2 regions of the Klebsiella sp. Sb-30 genome follow, and region 2 is predicted to be linked to the other one. Evidence: predicted binding sites of a transcription regulator. Region 2 holds the regulator's gene; the other holds the start of a gene.
What was found. The regulator Fur, encoded in region 2, represses iron uptake genes when iron is present. The targets are predictions, from matches to a motif close to ATAATAATGAGAACNACTATCAA.
Positions count from the first base shown of each region.

Region 1: exbB (tol-pal system-associated acyl-CoA thioesterase) is a predicted target of Fur. The motif match lies at 6,756-6,778, and genes of this name have one in related genera.

Region 1 covers NZ_CM172749.1:726,054-734,930, forward strand. Annotated here, with positions in the region: gene yqhD (alcohol dehydrogenase) at 1-1,003, opposite strand, end outside; gene AC236I_RS03485 (AraC family transcriptional regulator) at 1,200-2,099, shown strand; gene modA (molybdate ABC transporter substrate-binding protein) at 2,407-3,153, shown strand; gene AC236I_RS03495 (ABC transporter permease) at 3,160-3,972, shown strand; gene AC236I_RS03500 (ABC transporter ATP-binding protein) at 3,959-4,582, shown strand; gene yghB (DedA family general envelope maintenance protein YghB) at 4,612-5,271, opposite strand; gene metC (cystathionine beta-lyase) at 5,402-6,589, opposite strand; gene exbB (tol-pal system-associated acyl-CoA thioesterase) at 6,840-7,571, shown strand; gene exbD (TonB system transport protein ExbD) at 7,578-8,003, shown strand; gene AC236I_RS03525 (TIGR00645 family protein) at 8,140-8,634, shown strand; gene mgrA (L-glyceraldehyde 3-phosphate reductase) at 8,674-8,877, opposite strand, start outside.
Region 2 covers NZ_CM172749.1:3,734,049-3,742,925, reverse strand. Annotated here, with positions in the region: gene nagE (N-acetylglucosamine-specific PTS transporter subunit IIBC) at 1-1,006, shown strand, start outside; gene glnS (glutamine--tRNA ligase) at 1,185-2,852, shown strand; gene chiP (chitoporin ChiP) at 3,308-4,711, shown strand; gene AC236I_RS17490 (ChiQ/YbfN family lipoprotein) at 4,759-5,091, shown strand; gene fur (ferric iron uptake transcriptional regulator) at 5,423-5,875, opposite strand; gene fldA (flavodoxin FldA) at 6,168-6,698, opposite strand; gene ybfE (LexA regulated protein) at 6,848-7,141, opposite strand; gene ybfF (esterase) at 7,275-8,048, opposite strand; gene seqA (replication initiation negative regulator SeqA) at 8,232-8,780, shown strand; gene pgm (phosphoglucomutase (alpha-D-glucose-1,6-bisphosphate-dependent)) at 8,813-8,877, shown strand, end outside.

The DNA of each region.
Region 1 (8,877 bases), 2.4 Mb from region 2:
CGAAGAAGTTACGCGTCGCGGCGATAGCGGCATCGATACGTTCGTCTTCAGAGCCCTCGGTAATATTCCAGACGCGAGCGGCATACTGCAGCAGCTTCGCGCGTTTAGTCTCGCGTTTTTCATTCCACAATACTGGCAGCACGATGGCCAGCGTCTGGGCATGATCGAGGCCATGCATCGCGGTCAGCTCATGACCCAGCATGTGCGTTGCCCAGTCCTGGGGAACGCCGGCGCCGATCAGGCCGTTTAGCGCCTGGGTCGCGGCCCACATAATATTGGCGCGAACGTCGTAATTTTCCGGCTCCTTCAGCGCTTTCGGACCCTCTTCAATCAGGGTCAGCAGAATGCCTTCGGCGAAGCGATCCTGAATTTTGCCATCAACCGGGTAGGTAACGTACTGCTCAACGGTATGGACAAATGCGTCAACCACGCCGTTGGCCACCTGACGCGGTGGCAGGGTATAGGTATAAACCGGATCGAGGATCGCAAACACCGGCTGCACATGAGAAGACATGAAGGCGCGTTTGTCGCCGGTCGTTTTACGTGAAACCACGGCACCTTTATTGGATTCGGAACCGGTTGCCGGCAGCGTCAGCACGGAGCCCATCGGGATCGCACTTTTCACGTGGCTGCCGTAGGTTTCGAGAATTTCCCACGGATCGACGTTTTCGTCATAGTGCGCCGCCGCGGCGATGAATTTGGTGCCATCCAGTACCGAACCACCGCCGACGGCGAGCAGGAAGGTGACGTTTTGTTCACGGGCGATTTTCACCGCGTTCATCAGCGTTTCGTAAGAGGGGTTTGGTTCAATCCCGCCAAACTCCAGAACGTCGAAGCCGTTCAGGGCGTTGAGGACCTGATCGAGCACGCCGGTTTTTTTCACGCTGCCGCCGCCGTAGGTCACCAGAATCCGGGCATCCGCCGGGATTTGGTCGCGCAGGTTAGCGATGGCGCCTTTACCAAACAGGATGCGGGTTGGGGTATGTAGATCGAAATTGTTCATTATTCGTGCCCTCAAAAAAAGAAAACTGCCGACTGAGAGGATGCCTCGGCCAGATGACGGTCATTGTGGTCCTGTCGCCGGTTCCTCTCAATGCACATTCCTGCCGTTGTCTTGCCCATTTCTCCACCGGGCTGGAGAAAAGGCAGAAATATGCGCACAATGCAGAGGTGAGAAAACGTCTGGAGAAGCACCGAAAATGAACCGCGCCGAGATATGCCAGCTGTTGACGGAAAAGGTTAATGCACTGAAAGATAACGAAGAAAACCTCAGCTTGCTGCTGCCAGATATTCGTCTGTTGTACGGCACGCAGCCGGGGACTCGCACGCCGGTGATGTACCAGCCAGGCATTGTTTTTCTCTTTTCAGGTCATAAAATTGGCTACATCAATGAGCGGACTTTTCGCTATGACACCAATGAATACCTGCTGTTGACGGTCCCCCTGCCGTTTGAGTGCGAGACCTTTGCAACGCCAGAGGTGCCGCTTGCGGGATTGCGCCTGAATGTGGATATTCTTCAGCTGCAGGAGCTGCTGATGGACATTGGCGAGGACGCGCTGTTTCAGCCCTCGATGGCCTCCAGCGGCATCAACTCGGCGGCGTTATCGGACGAGATCCTGTGTGCCGCGGAGAGGCTGCTGGATGTGATGGAGCGGCCGCTGGATGCGCGTATCCTTGGCAAACAGATCATCCGCGAGATCCTCTATCACGTGCTTACCGGGCCATGCGGCGGGGCGCTGCTGGCGCTGGTCAGCCGACAAACCCACTTCAGCCTGATTAGCCGTGTTCTGAAGCGCATTGAAAGCCAGTACACCGAAAACCTCAGCGTCGATCAGCTGGCGGCGGAAGCCAATATGAGCGTCTCGGCGTTTCATCATAATTTCAAATCGGTGACCAGCACCTCGCCGCTGCAGTATCTCAAAAGCTATCGCTTACATAAGGCGCGGATGCTGATGATTCATGACGGGATGAAAGCCAGCGCCGCGGCGATGCGCGTCGGTTACGAGAGCGCGTCGCAGTTCAGCCGTGAGTTTAAACGCTACTTTGGCATGACGCCGGGAGAAGATGCGGCGCGAGTGCGCAGCATGCAGGGGGCCTGATTTGGTTGCCGCGGGCGCGAAGCCGGTTCCGGCAGCGGCTGGTTTTATTTGTTTCCTGCCGCCGGCGAGGCAAATTTCGTCCTTTTTTTAACGCCTGCGCTCTTTTTTTAACCTCTCTTTTGATTTTGGCCAACTCCCTTATCGATATATACCTGATTATATAGCGAATGATTTTTGCCCAGCCGACCGTCCCAGCCGGGGAATATCATCGGCAGGCGCTTCGTCGCCGTATTGCGCCAGCGTTTGGCGGATAACGCCATGCAATCGTTACTCAATTAACGCTATCAATACGCAGGGAAAATGGGATATGAAAATAATAAAGTGGATCGTTATCGCCCTGGCGGCGCTCGGTAGCCCGCTCGCTTTTGCCGCTGAGCTGCATCTGTACGCGGGTGCCGGACTGCGTGTCCCGGTCGATCAAATTGTCGCCAGGTATGAAAAAGAGAGCGGCAACACGGTGATCGTCGAGTATGGCGGCTCCGGCCAGATCCTGACGCGTTATCAGCTTACGCAGCAGGGCGATCTTTTCCTCCCCGGTTCGGCCGATTACGTCGAAAAACTCCGGCAGCAGGGGAAAGTGGCGGCCGCCTTCCCCCTCGTGCACCACACCCCGGTAATGGCCGTGCGTAAAGATAAGGCGGCGGGTATCGACTCCTATGCCGCGCTGGCCGATAGCTCGCTGAAAATTGGCATGGGCGATCCCCAAAGCATCGCGTTAGGCAAAAGCGGTGAGAAGCTGCTGGAGGCCACGGGATATGGCGAAGCGCTGCGTCAAAAGGTGGTGGTTCGCACCGCGACGATCAAACAGCTGGTGCTCTATTTGCTGAACGGCGACGTTGACGCCGCGGTGATCGGCCGAACGGATGCGGTAAAAAACCGGCAGCAGCTGGTTCTGCTGCCGGTGCCGGCGAATACGCCGGATGAGGTGGCAACGCTTGCGGTGCTGCGGACCAGTCAGCACCCCGAGGAGGCCCGTCAGCTGGCGAACGCTTTTACCTCCGCGCAGGGGATAAAAACGTTTACCGACCTCGGCTATCTGCCGCTGGAAAAGTAAACCCAGATGGCTAATCGTCAGGCAAATTCTCTGGTCGGGCTGATGTTTGCGCCGCTCTGTCTGCTGCTGATGCTGGTTGTCGGCTCGCTGCTGTCGCTGGTATTCGAACTGGACTTGGCCACCCTCATGCAGGTCTTGCAGGAGCCGGAGCTGCACTTTGCCATCGCGATGTCGGTGGGCACCGCCTTGCTGTCGCTTCTGCTGGCGCTGCTGATCGGGATACCCGCCGCGTGGGTGATGGCGAGAACCGCCTTCCGCGGGAAAGGTATTATCGACGCGCTGCTGGATATTCCGCTGGTGACGCCGCCGCTGATCGTCGGCATTGGGCTACTGCTGTTGCTGGGTCAGCGCGGGCCGCTGAACGGTATCTTTCCGCAGCTCTCCGCGCTGCTCTTCTCTCCGCTGGGCGTGATTATCGCCCAGACCTACGTTGCCAGCGCGATAGTGGTCCGGGCGGCGAGCGCCGCATTCTCATCGCTCGACCCGGCATTTATCGCCACGGCGCATAACCTTGGGCTGACGCCAGTCCGCACGCTGCTGCTGGTTGAAATCCCGCTGTGCTGGCCCTCCCTGCTGAGCGGCGGCGTGCTGGCGCTGGCCAGGGCACTGGGGGAGTTTGGTGCGACCCTCATGCTGGCAGGGGCGATCCGCTTTAAAACGGAAACCCTGCCCATGGCGGTGTACCTGAATATTGCCAGCGGCGATTTTTCACTGGCGATAGGCTGCTCGCTGCTGCTGATTGCGCTGGCAGGGCTGCTGCTGGTGATTCTGCACTGGATCCAACGACTCTATAAAGCGAGAGAGTATGTTGCGCGTTGAAAATGTCACCACGCGGATTTTGCAGGGGATAAGCTTCCGCGTGCCGGAGGGACGCTGTGTGGCGATCGCCGGGCCGTCCGGGAGCGGCAAGACCACCATGCTGAACGCGATTGCCGGAGCGCTTCCTTATCAGGGAACGATTTATCTTGCCGGACAGCGCCTTGACGACCTGCCGCCATGGCAAAGGCCGTGCCGCTATCTCAACCAGCGTCTTTACCTTTTTCCTTACCTGACGGTTCGCGGCAACCTCGCGCTGGCGCAGTACGCGGCGGGCCTTCCACGGGTCAAGAAGGAGCAGATGGATCTGCTGGAAGAGATGGGCATCGCTCACCTGGCGGAGCGCTATCCGCGGCAGATTTCCGGCGGGGAGCAGCAGCGGGCGGCGCTCTCCAGGGCGCTGATCTCCCGCCCCAGGCTGCTGCTGCTGGACGAGCCTTTCTCAAGCCTCGATCGCGGGACCCGTGTCCGGCTATGGGAAGCGGTGCGTTCTCTGCGACGCCATGCGGTGACGGTGGTGCTGGTGACGCACGAACCGGAAGAAGCGGCGGCGCTGGCTGACAGGCGGCTGGTGTTACTCAACGGCAGGCTGGTTAGCGAGGGGGGAGAATAAGGGAGGGCCCCTCCCTTATTTATGCTTTATTACGCGCTGCAGAACTTTTTCTTAATGACCACTACCAGGGTACCCACCAGCCCGGCCACCAGCAGCGCGATTGGCAGAATCATCAGGCAGGTCATGACCTGGTCTTCATGTCGCTTCACAAACGGGATCATGCTGAGCGCATAGCCCAGACCGGTAACCACGCCGACCCACAGCAGCGCGCTGAGCCAGTTGAAGAACTGAAAGCGGCGGTTGGAGAGCCCGGAAATGCCGGCCATCGTTGGCAGCAGGGTGCGCACGAAGGCGAGGAAACGACCGGCCAGCAGCGCCAGAAGACCATGTTTATCAAACATACAGGTCGCACGTTGATGGTACTTCTGCGGCAGATGGGCGAGCCAGCCTTTAACGGTTTCGGTATTGCCAAGCCAGCGTCCCTGCAGATAGCTCAGCCAGCAGCCGAGGCTGGCAGCGGCGGTAAGGATGGCAAGAGTCGGCACAAAGTCCATGACGCCTTTGGCTATGAGCGCACCGGCGAGCAGCAGCAGGCTGTCCCCGGGTAAAAATGACGCGGGCAGCAGACCGTTTTCCAGAAACAATGTCATGAACATGACCAGATATACAACGCCCACGACCTGGGGGTTTGCCAGCGCGGCAAAATCATGTTGCCACAGGGCGGCGACAATCTCTTGAATGACAACCATGGACTTTCCTAAGTGGTACCGTATTTTTGACTAGTGTACTCCTGAAGAGCCCCGAACACCTTGATCTCGGGCGCAACAAAAGCGGCCGCCTTACGCAGAACGTCCGCTATTGTTGCCACTCGCTGCCACTTTACACGATACGGGAGAAGCCTGCCGCTAAATCCGCCAGCAGATCGTCAACATTTTCTAAACCGATATGGACGCGAATCAGCGTGCCGCTGAAATCGACTTCAGCTTCCGGACGAATTGAGGCGATTTGTTCCGGCTGGTTAGCCAGAATCAGCGATTCAAAACCGCCCCAGGAGTAGGCCATGCTGAACAAGCTGAAGTTGTCGAGGTATGCAGCAAGCTCGGCGTCGGTCAGACGTTTATTGAGGACAAAAGAGAACAGGCCGCTGCTGCCGGTAAAATCGCGCTGCCAGAACTCGTGGCCTTTGCTGCCCGGTAGCGCAGGGTGATTGACGCGCGCGACCTGCGGATGTTGCGCCAGCCATTCGGCGATACGCAGGCTGCTTTCATGATGCTGACGCAGGCGCACGCCAAGGGTGCGCAGGCCGCGGCTGGTCATATAGGCGGTATCCGCATCGACCATTTGCCCCATCAGGTAGGCGTTTTCCCGCAGCTGATCCCAACAGCGTGCGTTGGATACCGCGGTGCCGACCATCGCATCAGAGTGGCCTATCAGGTATTTCGTCCCGGCCTGGATGGAGATATCGACGCCAAAATCCAGCGCTTTAAACAGCACGCCGGCAGCCCAGGTGTTGTCGATCATGATAATCGCCTGTGGGGCAACGCGGCGTACGGCGGCAACGATTGCCGGAACGTCGTGAACTTCCATGGTGATAGAGCCGGGAGACTCGAGGAACACCACCCGGGTGTTTGGCTGAATCTGGCGGGCGATATCGGCGCCAATCAGCGGATCGAACCAGCTGGTGGTGACGCCGAGCTTCGCGAGGATTTTAGTGCAAAAGTCCTGGCTGGGCTCATACGCGGTGTTGGTCATCAGGACATGGTCGCCCTGTTCAACGAAGGCCAGAATAGTATTGGCAACGGCTGCGGCGCCGCAGGGAAACAGCGCGCACCCGGCGCCACCTTCCAGTTCACACATGGCTTCCTGTAACGAAAAGTGGGTCAATGTCCCGCGACGGCCGTAAAACAGCTCGCCTTTTGCCCGGTTGCGGGTGGCGTGCTTTTTGGCTTCGACAGTCTCGAACACCAGCGATGAAGCACGCTGAATCACGCTGTTGACCGAGCCCTGAGTATATTTTTTACTGCGCCCGGCATTGACCAGCGCGGTATCAAGATGTTTATCAGCCATGTTTTTTTACCTGGTTTTATACGTCTGGACGTCTAAACTAACATGAATGGCCCAACCTGTACCGGGGAATGGCCGATACGGGCAAAAATTTTGCGAAATCCGCGGTCGGCCACTTTTTTACTGCGTAAGCGCAAGGAATCTAAACGTGATTTGCTGCACAGTGTAAATACTAATGAGAACCACTATCAATTCGATGCTTTTTTGATATTATTGTGCTCAGATTTTGTGATTGACGTCCTGGAGATTCAGCGTGGGTAATAATTTGATGCAGGCGGACCTGTCCGTTTGGGGTATGTATCATCATGCCGATATTGTCGTTAAGGTCGTGATGATTGGCCTGATTTTGGCGTCGATAGTCACTTGGGCTATCTTTTTCGGCAAAGGTGCTGAAATGCTCTCCAGTAAGCGCCGTCTCAAGCGCGAACAGCAGTTGCTCGGCGAGGCTCGTTCTCTCGATCAGGCCAGCGATATCGCCAGCAGTTTCCACCCGAAAAGCTTAAGCACCCAGCTTATCAACGAAGCACAGAACGAGCTGGCGCTCTCTGAAGGCGTCGAAGATAACGAAGGGATTAAAGAGCGTACCGGTTTCCGCCTTGAGCGTCGCGTGGCGTTCGTCGGCCGTTACATGGGCCGCGGCAACGGTTATCTGGCGACCATCGGGGCGATTTCCCCGTTCGTCGGCCTGTTTGGTACCGTCTGGGGTATCATGAACAGCTTCATCGGCATTGCGCAGACGCAGACTACCAACCTTGCAGTCGTTGCACCGGGCATCGCTGAAGCGCTGCTGGCAACGGCTATCGGCCTGTTTGCGGCGATTCCTGCCGTGGTTATCTATAACATTTTTGCCCGCATGATCGGTAGCTACAAAGCGTCGCTCGGCGATGTTGCCGCGCAGGTGCTGCTGCTGCAAAGCCGTGACCTGGATCTGAGCGCCAGCGGCGTAAAACCGGTCCGTACCGCGCAAAAATTACGAGTAGGTTAATGCTTTATGGCAATGCATTTTAACGAAAACCTCGATGATAACGGCGAAATGCATGACATCAACGTCACGCCGTTTATCGACGTCATGCTGGTGCTGTTGATCATCTTTATGGTGGCGGCACCGCTGGCGACCGTGGATGTGAAGGTCAACCTTCCGGCCTCCTCAAGTCAGCCGCAGCCGCGTCCGGAAAAGCCGATTTATCTGTCGGTGAAAGCGGATAAAACGATGTTCCTCGGCAACGATCCCATTACCGAAGAGAGCATGATCGGCGCGCTGGATTCGCTGACTGAAGGGAAGAAAGATACCACCGTCTTCTTCCGCGCGGACAAAACCGTGGATTATGAGACGATGATGAAGGTCATGGATACCCTGCACCAGGCGGGTTATCTGAAGATTGGTCTGGTGGGTGAAGAAACCGTAAAAGCGAAATAACCCCCCCGACGACGCTTCTCAGGCTGGCCATGCGCCAGCCTTTTTTTATGCCTGACGCTCAGCGGCGGGAGGTTGCAATCGCCACGGCGGGTTGCGATATAATGCCGAACGTTTTTTTGTTAACTCACAGGATCTTATGGAACGCTTTCTGGAAAATGCTATGTATGCCTCACGCTGGTTGTTGGCGCCGGTTTATTTTGGTCTTTCGCTCGGGCTGATTGCGCTGTCGATCAAATTTTTTCAGGAGATTTTCCACATACTGCCGCACATCTTCAGCGTGGGCGAGTCGGAGCTGATTCTGACGCTGCTGTCGCTGGTCGATATGACGCTGGTAGGCGGTCTGCTGGTGATGGTGATGTTCTCCGGCTACGAAAATTTTGTCTCCCAGCTGGATATCAATGAAGGTAAAGAAAAGCTCAGCTGGCTGGGCAAAATGGATGCCACCTCCCTGAAAAATAAAGTGGCGGCGTCGATTGTTGCAATCTCCTCTATCCATCTGCTGCGGGTGTTTATGGACGCGAAAAACGTACCGGACAACAAGCTGATGTGGTACGTCATTATCCACCTGACCTTTGTGCTGTCGGCGTTTGTGATGGGCTATCTCGATCGTCTGACCAAGGGCAAGCACTAATACACTAGCCCGCCGGCGCAGAGCCGCCGGGCAGGTGACTTATTTATCCGACGAGGTTTGCCATAAATTGAGCTGACCATCCGCGACGTGCTGGTCAATCTGCGACAGCTCTTCTGCGCTAAACGTCAGATTTTTTAGCGCCTGTACGTTCTCCTCCAGCTGCTGTGGGCGGCTGGCGCCAATCAGCACCGACGTGACCCGACGATCCTTCAGCAGCCAGCTCAGCGCCATTTGCGCCATACT
Region 2 (8,877 bases):
CGGCTTCAGCGCCGGTCTGGTGGATATGGTGCTGTCGTCCCGTAACCCGCTGGCGGTCCACTGGTGGATGCTGATCCCGCAGGGTCTGGTCTTCTTCGTTATTTACTACGTGGTCTTCCGCTTCACCATCACCAAATTCAACCTGATGACCCCGGGTCGCGAACTGGCCGTTGCCGGTAGCGAAGCGGATGGTCAGGATGTGAATGTCAGCAGCGGCAAAGAGCAGGATGTTGCAGGTCTGGCACGTCAGTACATCGCTGCAGTCGGCGGTTCTGACAACCTGACCGGTATCGATGCCTGCATCACCCGTTTGCGTCTGAACGTTAAAGACTCTTCTCTGGTGAACGAAGCGCTGGCGAAACGTCTGGGCGCGTCAGGCGTTATTCGCCTGAACAAAACGAGCGTACAGATCATTGTCGGCTTCGTGGCGGAAAAAATCGCTAACGCGATGAAAACGACGGGACCAGTAGCCGCAGCAGAAGGCAACGCTGCACCTGCCGCCGCCGCTCCGACTGCAAAACCGCAGGCCGTGGCTAACGCCAAAACCATCGCGGCGCTGGTATCGCCGATTACCGGTGATATCGTTGCGCTGGAGCAGGTGCCTGATGAAGCCTTCGCCAGCAAAGCGGTCGGCGATGGCGTGGCGGTGAAACCGACCGACAAAACCGTCGTAGCTCCGGCTGCCGGTACCGTCGTGAAGATCTTCAACACCAACCATGCGTTCTGCCTGGAAACGGAAAATGGCGCGGAAATCGTCGTCCATATGGGCATTGATACCGTGGCGCTGAACGGCCAGGGCTTCAAACGACTGGTTGAAGAAGGTGCGGAAGTGCAGGCTGGCCAGCCGATTCTGGAAATGGATCTGGACTACCTGAATGCCAATGCCCGTTCAATGATCAGCCCCGTCGTGTGCAGCAACAGCGACGATTACAGTGCGCTGGTGATTCTGGCAACCGGTAAGGTGGTGGCAGGTCAGACGCCGCTGTATGAGATTAAAGGCAAGTAAGGCTCCTGAGTAGCGTTTATGCCTGAGCGGCGGGGGGAAACCTCCGCCGCTTTTTTTTAGCCCATCTGACCCCATAATCTTCTTCAGATACGTATTTTCAGTAACTAATAGTTGTCTCTACGCCCCGCTTGTAAGATCATGTGCCGTTATACGTTGTTTACGCTTTGAGGAACCCACGATGAGTGAGGCAGAAGCCCGCCCGACTAACTTTATTCGTCAGATCATTGATGAAGATCTGGCTACTGGTAAGCACACCACCGTTCATACTCGTTTCCCGCCGGAACCGAACGGTTATCTGCACATTGGCCATGCGAAGTCTATTTGCCTGAACTTTGGTATTGCTCAGGATTATCAGGGCCAATGCAACCTGCGTTTCGATGACACCAACCCGGTGAAAGAAGATATCGAATACGTGGAGTCGATTAAAAACGACGTGCAGTGGTTAGGTTTCCACTGGTCCGGGGATGTTTGCTACTCGTCTGATTACTTTGACCAGCTGCACCAGTATGCCATTGAGCTGATCAACAAAGGCCTGGCCTATGTTGACGAACTGTCGGCGGATGAAATTCGCGAATACCGCGGTTCGCTGAAAGCGCCGGGTAAAAACAGCCCGTATCGCGATCGCAGCGTGGAAGAGAACCTGGCGCTGTTTGAAAAAATGCGTGCCGGTGGTTTTGAAGAGGGGAAAGCCTGCCTGCGTGCAAAAATCGATATGGCCTCGCCGTTTATCGTCATGCGCGATCCGGTGCTGTACCGCATTAAATTTGCCGATCATCATCAGACCGGCAGCAAGTGGTGCATCTATCCGATGTACGACTTCACGCACTGCATTAGCGATGCGCTGGAAGGCATTACGCACTCCCTGTGTACCCTCGAGTTCCAGGACAACCGTCGCCTGTATGATTGGGTGCTGGACAACATCAGCATCCCGGTTCACCCGCGTCAGTATGAATTCTCCCGTCTGAATCTCGAATATACCGTGATGTCCAAGCGTAAGCTGAACCAGCTGGTTACCGAGAAGCACGTAGAAGGCTGGGATGACCCGCGTATGCCGACCATTTCCGGTCTGCGTCGTCGCGGCTATACCGCCAGTTCTATTCGTGAATTCTGCAAGCGCATTGGCGTGACCAAGCAGGACAACACCATTGAGATGGCGTCACTGGAATCCTGCATCCGCGAAGATCTCAATGAAAACGCGCCGCGCGCCATGGCCGTTATCGACCCGGTTAAGCTGGTCATTGAAAACTACCCGCAGGGTGCAAGCGAAATGGTGACGATGCCGAATCATCCGAACAAACCGGAGATGGGCAGCCGTGAAGTACCGTTTAGCGCGGAGATCTGGATTGACCGCGCCGACTTCCGTGAAGAGGCGAATAAGCAGTACAAGCGCCTGGTGCTGGGTAAAGAAGTTCGCCTGCGTAATGCCTACGTGATCAAGGCCGAGCGTGTAGAGAAGGACGAAGAGGGGACGATCACCACGATCTTCTGTACCTATGACGCCGATACGCTGAGCAAAGATCCTGCCGATGGTCGTAAGGTCAAGGGCGTTATCCATTGGGTCAGCGCGGCACACGCGCTGCCGGTGGAGATTCGTCTGTACGATCGGCTGTTCAGCGTGCCGAATCCGGGCGCGGAAGAAGACTTCCTGACGGTGATGAACCCTGAATCGTTGGTGATCAAGCAGGGCTTCGCTGAACCGAGCCTGGCCACTGCGGAAGCCAGCAAAGCCTATCAGTTTGAGCGTGAAGGTTATTTCTGTCTCGATAGCCGCTATGCAACCGCAACGCATCTGGTGTTTAACCGCACCGTGGGTCTGCGTGATACCTGGGCTAAAGTCGGCGAGTAAATTTTTCGTCGCGGCCCGGCCGTCGTCTCTGTGTCAAAACGCCGCATTTAGCGGCGTTTTTTTTTATTTTGGAATCAGTGAATTAAGTTCGTTATTTTCGCGATGCGAATTAATCTTGTTTACTGTTTGTCATATCTGTCAGCTCTGCCACTCCTCCCACCGGTACACAAAACGGCTGTAAGCGCTTTCATTCTGTATTTTCTTTCTATTTAGTAATTACTTACGTATAAAAAAGGATGAGGCCTGATATTGTTACAAAAAGAAATAGAATATGTGCGCTTTGTCATAATCTTAAGCTTTGATCGGCGAAAGAGATTGATAATTCGCGTCACGAAAAATAGTCTATCAACAGTGGTTACGCGGCTTTTACCGCTCCACCTTTTTAGCAGTCTTATTTATTTTTTCGCGGCTTGCCTTTGGCTCCGCGTTTTTAAAACGTCAAAGAGGATATGCACATGCGTACGTTTAGTGGCAAACGTAGTACGCTGGCGCTGGCTATTGCCGCCGTCACCGCGATGTCGGGCTGGATCGTTGTTCCGCAGGCCAGCGCAGCAGGTTTTATTGATGATTCCACCTTAACCGGCGGCATCTACTACTGGCAGCGTGAGCGCGACCGGAAAGATGTGACCGACGGCGATAAATACAAAACCAACCTTTCCCATTCGACCTGGAACGCCAATCTGGATTTCCAGTCCGGCTATGCCGCTGATATGTTTGGTATTGACGTGGCTGCCTTCACCGCAATTGAAATGGCGGAAAGCAGCGAAAGCGGTCACCCGAACGAAATTGCCTTCTCCTCAAAGAATAAAGCCTACGACGAAGATTACTCTGGCGATAAGAGCGGAATCAGCCTGTATAAAGCTGCGGCGAAATTTAAATATGGCCCGGTGTGGGCTCGCGGCGGTTATATCCAGCCAACCGGGCAAACGCTGCTGGCTCCGCACTGGAGCTTTATGCCGGGTACTTACCAGGGGGCTGAAGCCGGCGCCAACTTTGATTACGGTGATGCCGGCGCGCTGAGTTTCTCCTATATGTGGACGAACGAATACAAAGCGCCATGGCACATCGAGATGGATAATTTCTACCAGAACGACAAGAAAACCAAAGTCGATTATCTGCACTCCCTGGGCGCCAAATACGATTTTAAAAATGACCTCGTGCTGGAAGCGGCGTTTGGCCAGGCTGAAGGCTATATCGACCAGTATTTTGCCAAGGCCAGCTACAAATTTGATATCGCGGGTACGCCGTTAAACACCAGCTACCAGTTCTATGGTACGCGCGACAAAGTCAGTAACGGCGGCACGAACGATATCTACGACGGTACTGCCTGGCTGCAGGCGCTGACCTTTGGCTACAAGGTTGCTGATGTCCTCGACCTGCGTCTGGAAGGCACCTGGGTGAAAGCTGAAGGCCAGCAGGGCTACTTCCTGCAGCGTATGACCCCAACCTATGCCTCTTCCAACGGTCGTCTTGATGTATGGTGGGATAACCGTTCTGACTTCAACGCCAACGGTGAAAAAGCGGTGTTCTTCGGCGCGATGTATGACATGAAAAACTGGAATATGCCGGGCTGGGCGTTTGGCGCCTCTTACGTCTACGCATGGGATGCCAAACCGGGCAGAATGTCCACGCCGGACGCCTATTACAATCCGGACAAACGGCTGGAAGAGTCCGCGTATAGCCTCGATGCCATGTACACCGTACAGGACGGCCGGGCAAAAGGAACGCTGTTTAAACTGCACTTTACCCAATACGACAACCACTCCGACATCCCGAGCTGGAGCGGTGGCTATGGCAATATCTTCCAGGATGAGCGTGACGTGAAGTTCATGGTTATTGCTCCGTTCACTATTTTCTGATGCCGCGGCGGCAGGCGTAAACCTGCCGCAAACCTGAGAGGTCAATTATGAAGAAGCTATTGCTCATCGCGGTTATGGCATCGGGCCTGGTAGCCTGTACGCAGTCCCCCGCGCCAAAAGAAGATACGAAACTAAAAGATGCTTACAGCGCCTGTATCAATACGGCGGAAGGGAATCCGGATAAGGTTCAGGCCTGCCAGAGCGTTCTCGACGTGCTGAAAGAAGATAAACAGCATCAGGCGTTTGCCAACCAGGAAAGCGTGCGCGTTCTGGATTACCAACAGTGTATTCAGGCGACCCGTACCGGCAATGACCAGGCGGTGAAAGCGCGTTGCGATCGTATCTGGAAAGAGATTCGCAGCAACAACACCAGGCCCTGATCGCGGGCGCCAGATCCTGTCAGTAAAAACGCCTGATGTTAACCATCAGGCGTTTTTCATGGCGCGCAATCCTGTGGCGATGTTCAGGCACTGATTGCCGTGGCTGCCCGGGGCTACTCATTCCCCACCAATCTTGATACCGACCCACCATTAGGTGGAATGGTACCGAAAACCCAACAGGCTCTGGTACGAGAAGCGCTGGCAAACCGCTGGGATGAGGAACCGTTTACCCGTGCTCTCGACGAGCATACCGCGCGCAGAAAAGGGTAGGCGTTTGCACATAAAAAAGCCAACCGTCAGGTTGGCTTTTTGTGGTCCACGCGGTGGGAAATTACTTTTCCAGCGCGTCGTGTGCATGTTCATCTTCGCGGCAGTCGCCTTCCGCACAGTGACCGTAAAGGTACAGACTGTGGTTGGTCAGACGGATGCCGTGGCGGTGGGCGATTTCACGCTGACGCGCTTCGATAGACTCATCGCTGAATTCGATCACTTTGCCACAATCGAGGCAAATAAGATGATCGTGATGGTGCTGCTGGGTCAGTTCGAAAACAGATTTACCGCCTTCGAAGTTGTGGCGAGTCACAATGCCAGCATCATCAAACTGGTTCAGCACGCGATAAACAGTAGCGAGACCAATCTCTTCACCCATGTCGATCAGGCGCTTGTATAAATCTTCCGCACTGACGTGATGGTTATCCGGTTCCTGCAGGACTTCCAGGATTTTTAATCGTGGAAGTGTGACTTTCAGGCCAGCCTTCTTTAATGCGGTATTGTTGTCAGTCATGCGGAATCTGTCCTGTTGCTAAACGATCTACTTCCATCAGCGGAAGTAATACAGAGAATCACCCGATGCAATGCGTCTCATTATAGAACTGCCATCGTTAAATGAAAACTGCAAGTATCGGGCCTTGTATGCTGTCAAAAACGAGGTCCCAGCTACAAACTACGTCACCTGACCTCGTTAAATCAGAGGACATTGTACAGATATGTGATTAAAAGTTAAAAACTTGTAGCTATTAGTTTGATTGCTTCTATCTATTAATGCGGCGAAACTTAACGGTAACGCCGCACAATCATCAGGCGTTTTTGATTTCTTCGAGGTGCAGCTCTTCAGAGACCTGCTTAACCCACTGAGTCACGCGTTCGTTGGTCAGTTCCGGCTGGCGGTCTTCATCGATAGCCAGGCCGACGAAGTGATCGTCATCCGCCAGGCCTTTAGAGGCTTCAAAATGATAGCCCGCGGTCGGCCAGTGGCCAACGATGGTGGCGCCGCGCGGTTCAATGATGTCGCGGATGGTGCCCAGCGCGTCACAGAAGTATTCCGCGTAGTCTTCCTGATCGCCGCAGCCAAACAGCGCAACCAGTTTACCGTTAAAGTCGACCTCTTCCAGCGTCGGGAAAAAGTCATCCCAGTCGCACTGAGCTTCACCGTAGTACCAGGTCGGAATGCCGAGCAGCAGGATGTCGTAGGCTTCCAGATCTTCTTTGCTGCTCTTGGCAATGTCGTGAACATCAGCAACATCTTTACCAAGCTGCTTCTGAATCATTTTTGCAATATTCTCGGTGTTGCCCGTGTCGCTGCCAAAAAAGATGCCGATGATTGCCATGAGTAAAATAACCTCTTGAAACTTAATGATGTGGTAGTGGCGTAATGCCCGCAGATAACGGCAATCATAGCAGAACAGGGGAGGGCGCGGAAACAGCAATCACGCCCGACTGCACACTCTGCTACATGAAAGTGTTTTTTTGAGGATTTTCAGGCTTTATCCCGGCTGTGCAGGGTTGCCAGCTGGTTCATCAGCATCTCTTCGATCAAATCGCTGCGGTTCATATTGCGAGCTTCCGCCAGCTCGTTGAGCGCATCAACCGCTTCAGCGTTGAGTTTTAACTCCACACGCTTCAGGCCGCGAACTTTGTCGCGTTTGAGCTGATTGCGTTTATTTATGCGCAGTTGTTCATCGCGCGAAAGCGGATTGGTCTTTGGTCTACCCGGGCGACGCTCGGTTGCGAACAAATCTAATGTCGTACGGTCCGTTTGTTCTTTTGCCATGATTCAGAGTGACTTCGGGGAAACAAGTTGCCGGGCTATAGCCGACACAGATAGCGCGCCATAATACATCAGGCGAACCGCTGCGCCAACGACCGCGGGCATTCTGCAGCGCGGTCGGGCAGTTTTTAGCCAGTTAAGCCTGCAAAGCGGTCAGATAGCGACGAATGGCGCGCAGGACGGCTTCCGGTTTCTCCGCATGCACCCAGTGGCCGGCGCCGGCGATGACGTGCGCTCGCGCCTGTGGGAACTGGGCGAGCAGGGTATCGCGATACTCATCGGTGACGTACGGCGAGTTGCCTCCCGGGATGAACAGGGTCGGATGAGGCCAGGCAGGAACCGTTTGCCAGCCCACGATGTGCGGATATTGATCCCATAATACCGGTACGTTGAAGCGCCACTGGCCATCAACGAAGGATTTCAGCAGAAACTGAATCACGCCTTCTTCCTGCAGATGTTGGCGCATCACCGTGGCCGCCTGCTGACGGGACGCGGCGCCGGCGTCGGTGACGGCATTGATGGCGTTGAAAATTTCATCATGACGGCGCACGTGATAGTCCACCGGGGCAATATCAATGGCGACCAGGCCAGCGATGCGCTCCGGCGCCAGTGCGGTAAGCGCCATGACCGCTTTCCCCCCCATCGAATGACCAATAAAGGTGGCTTTCTCTATCTGCCGATCGTCAAGAGTATCGATCAGATCCTGCGCCATCGCCGCGTAGGTCATCTCCGGCGAACGGGGGGAAAGACCGTGGTTGCGCATATCAACCTGCAAAATATCGTAGTCGTTCACCAGGTCGCGGGCGAGGATGCCCAGGTTGTCGAGACTACCAAACAGACCGTGAACCAGGACAACAGGGGAATTATTGTGCGGATTTTGTGCAGATTGCGTGCGGCTATTTAATTTCATGGCAAAGTTCTTTTTTTCGCTTCGTCGGGTTAGGGTATTATGTTGGACATTCTGCCATCCGGCTGCAAGACCCAGAGCTATCTGAGTTTTACCGCCATCCTGGTTTGACGCTATCCGCGGTCAGGATTTGTCCTTATAATCCTGACAACTTGTATTCAGAATAAGATATCGCACTGGATTAAGATGAAAACAATTGAAGTTGATGATGATCTCTATCGCTATATTGCCAGCCACACCCAGCATATTGGCGAGAGTGCATCCGACATTTTACGGCGCATGCTGAAATTTTCCGCCGTTTCCCAGACTGCCGCACCGGTCGTAAAAGCTGCGCCGGCGCCGGCTGCGACGCCTGCCGTCGAAGCGAAGCCCGTGAATCCGGCAAAAGATAAAGTCCGCGCGATGCGCGAGCTGCTGTTATCTGATGAATACGCCGAACAAAAACGCGCGGTAAACCGCTTCATGCTGGTCCTGACCACGCTGTACTCCTTAGATAACAAAGCGTTTGCTGAGGCCACCGAGTCTCTGCACGGGCGCACCCGCGTGTACTTTGCCGAAGATTCGCGGATCCTGCTAAAAAGCGGTAACCAGACCAAACCGAAACAGGTTCCTGGTACTCCGTGGTGGGTTATCACCAATACCAATACCGGTCGTAAGTGCAGCATGATCGAACACATCATGCAGTCGATGCAGTTCCCAGCGGAATTAATTGAGAAGGTCTGCGGCACGATCTAGTTTTATTCACCTTGCATCAGAAGGATCAGGCAATGGCAATCGATAAGCGTGCGGGTCAGCCTGCACAACAGAGTGATTTGATTAACGTCGCTCAGCT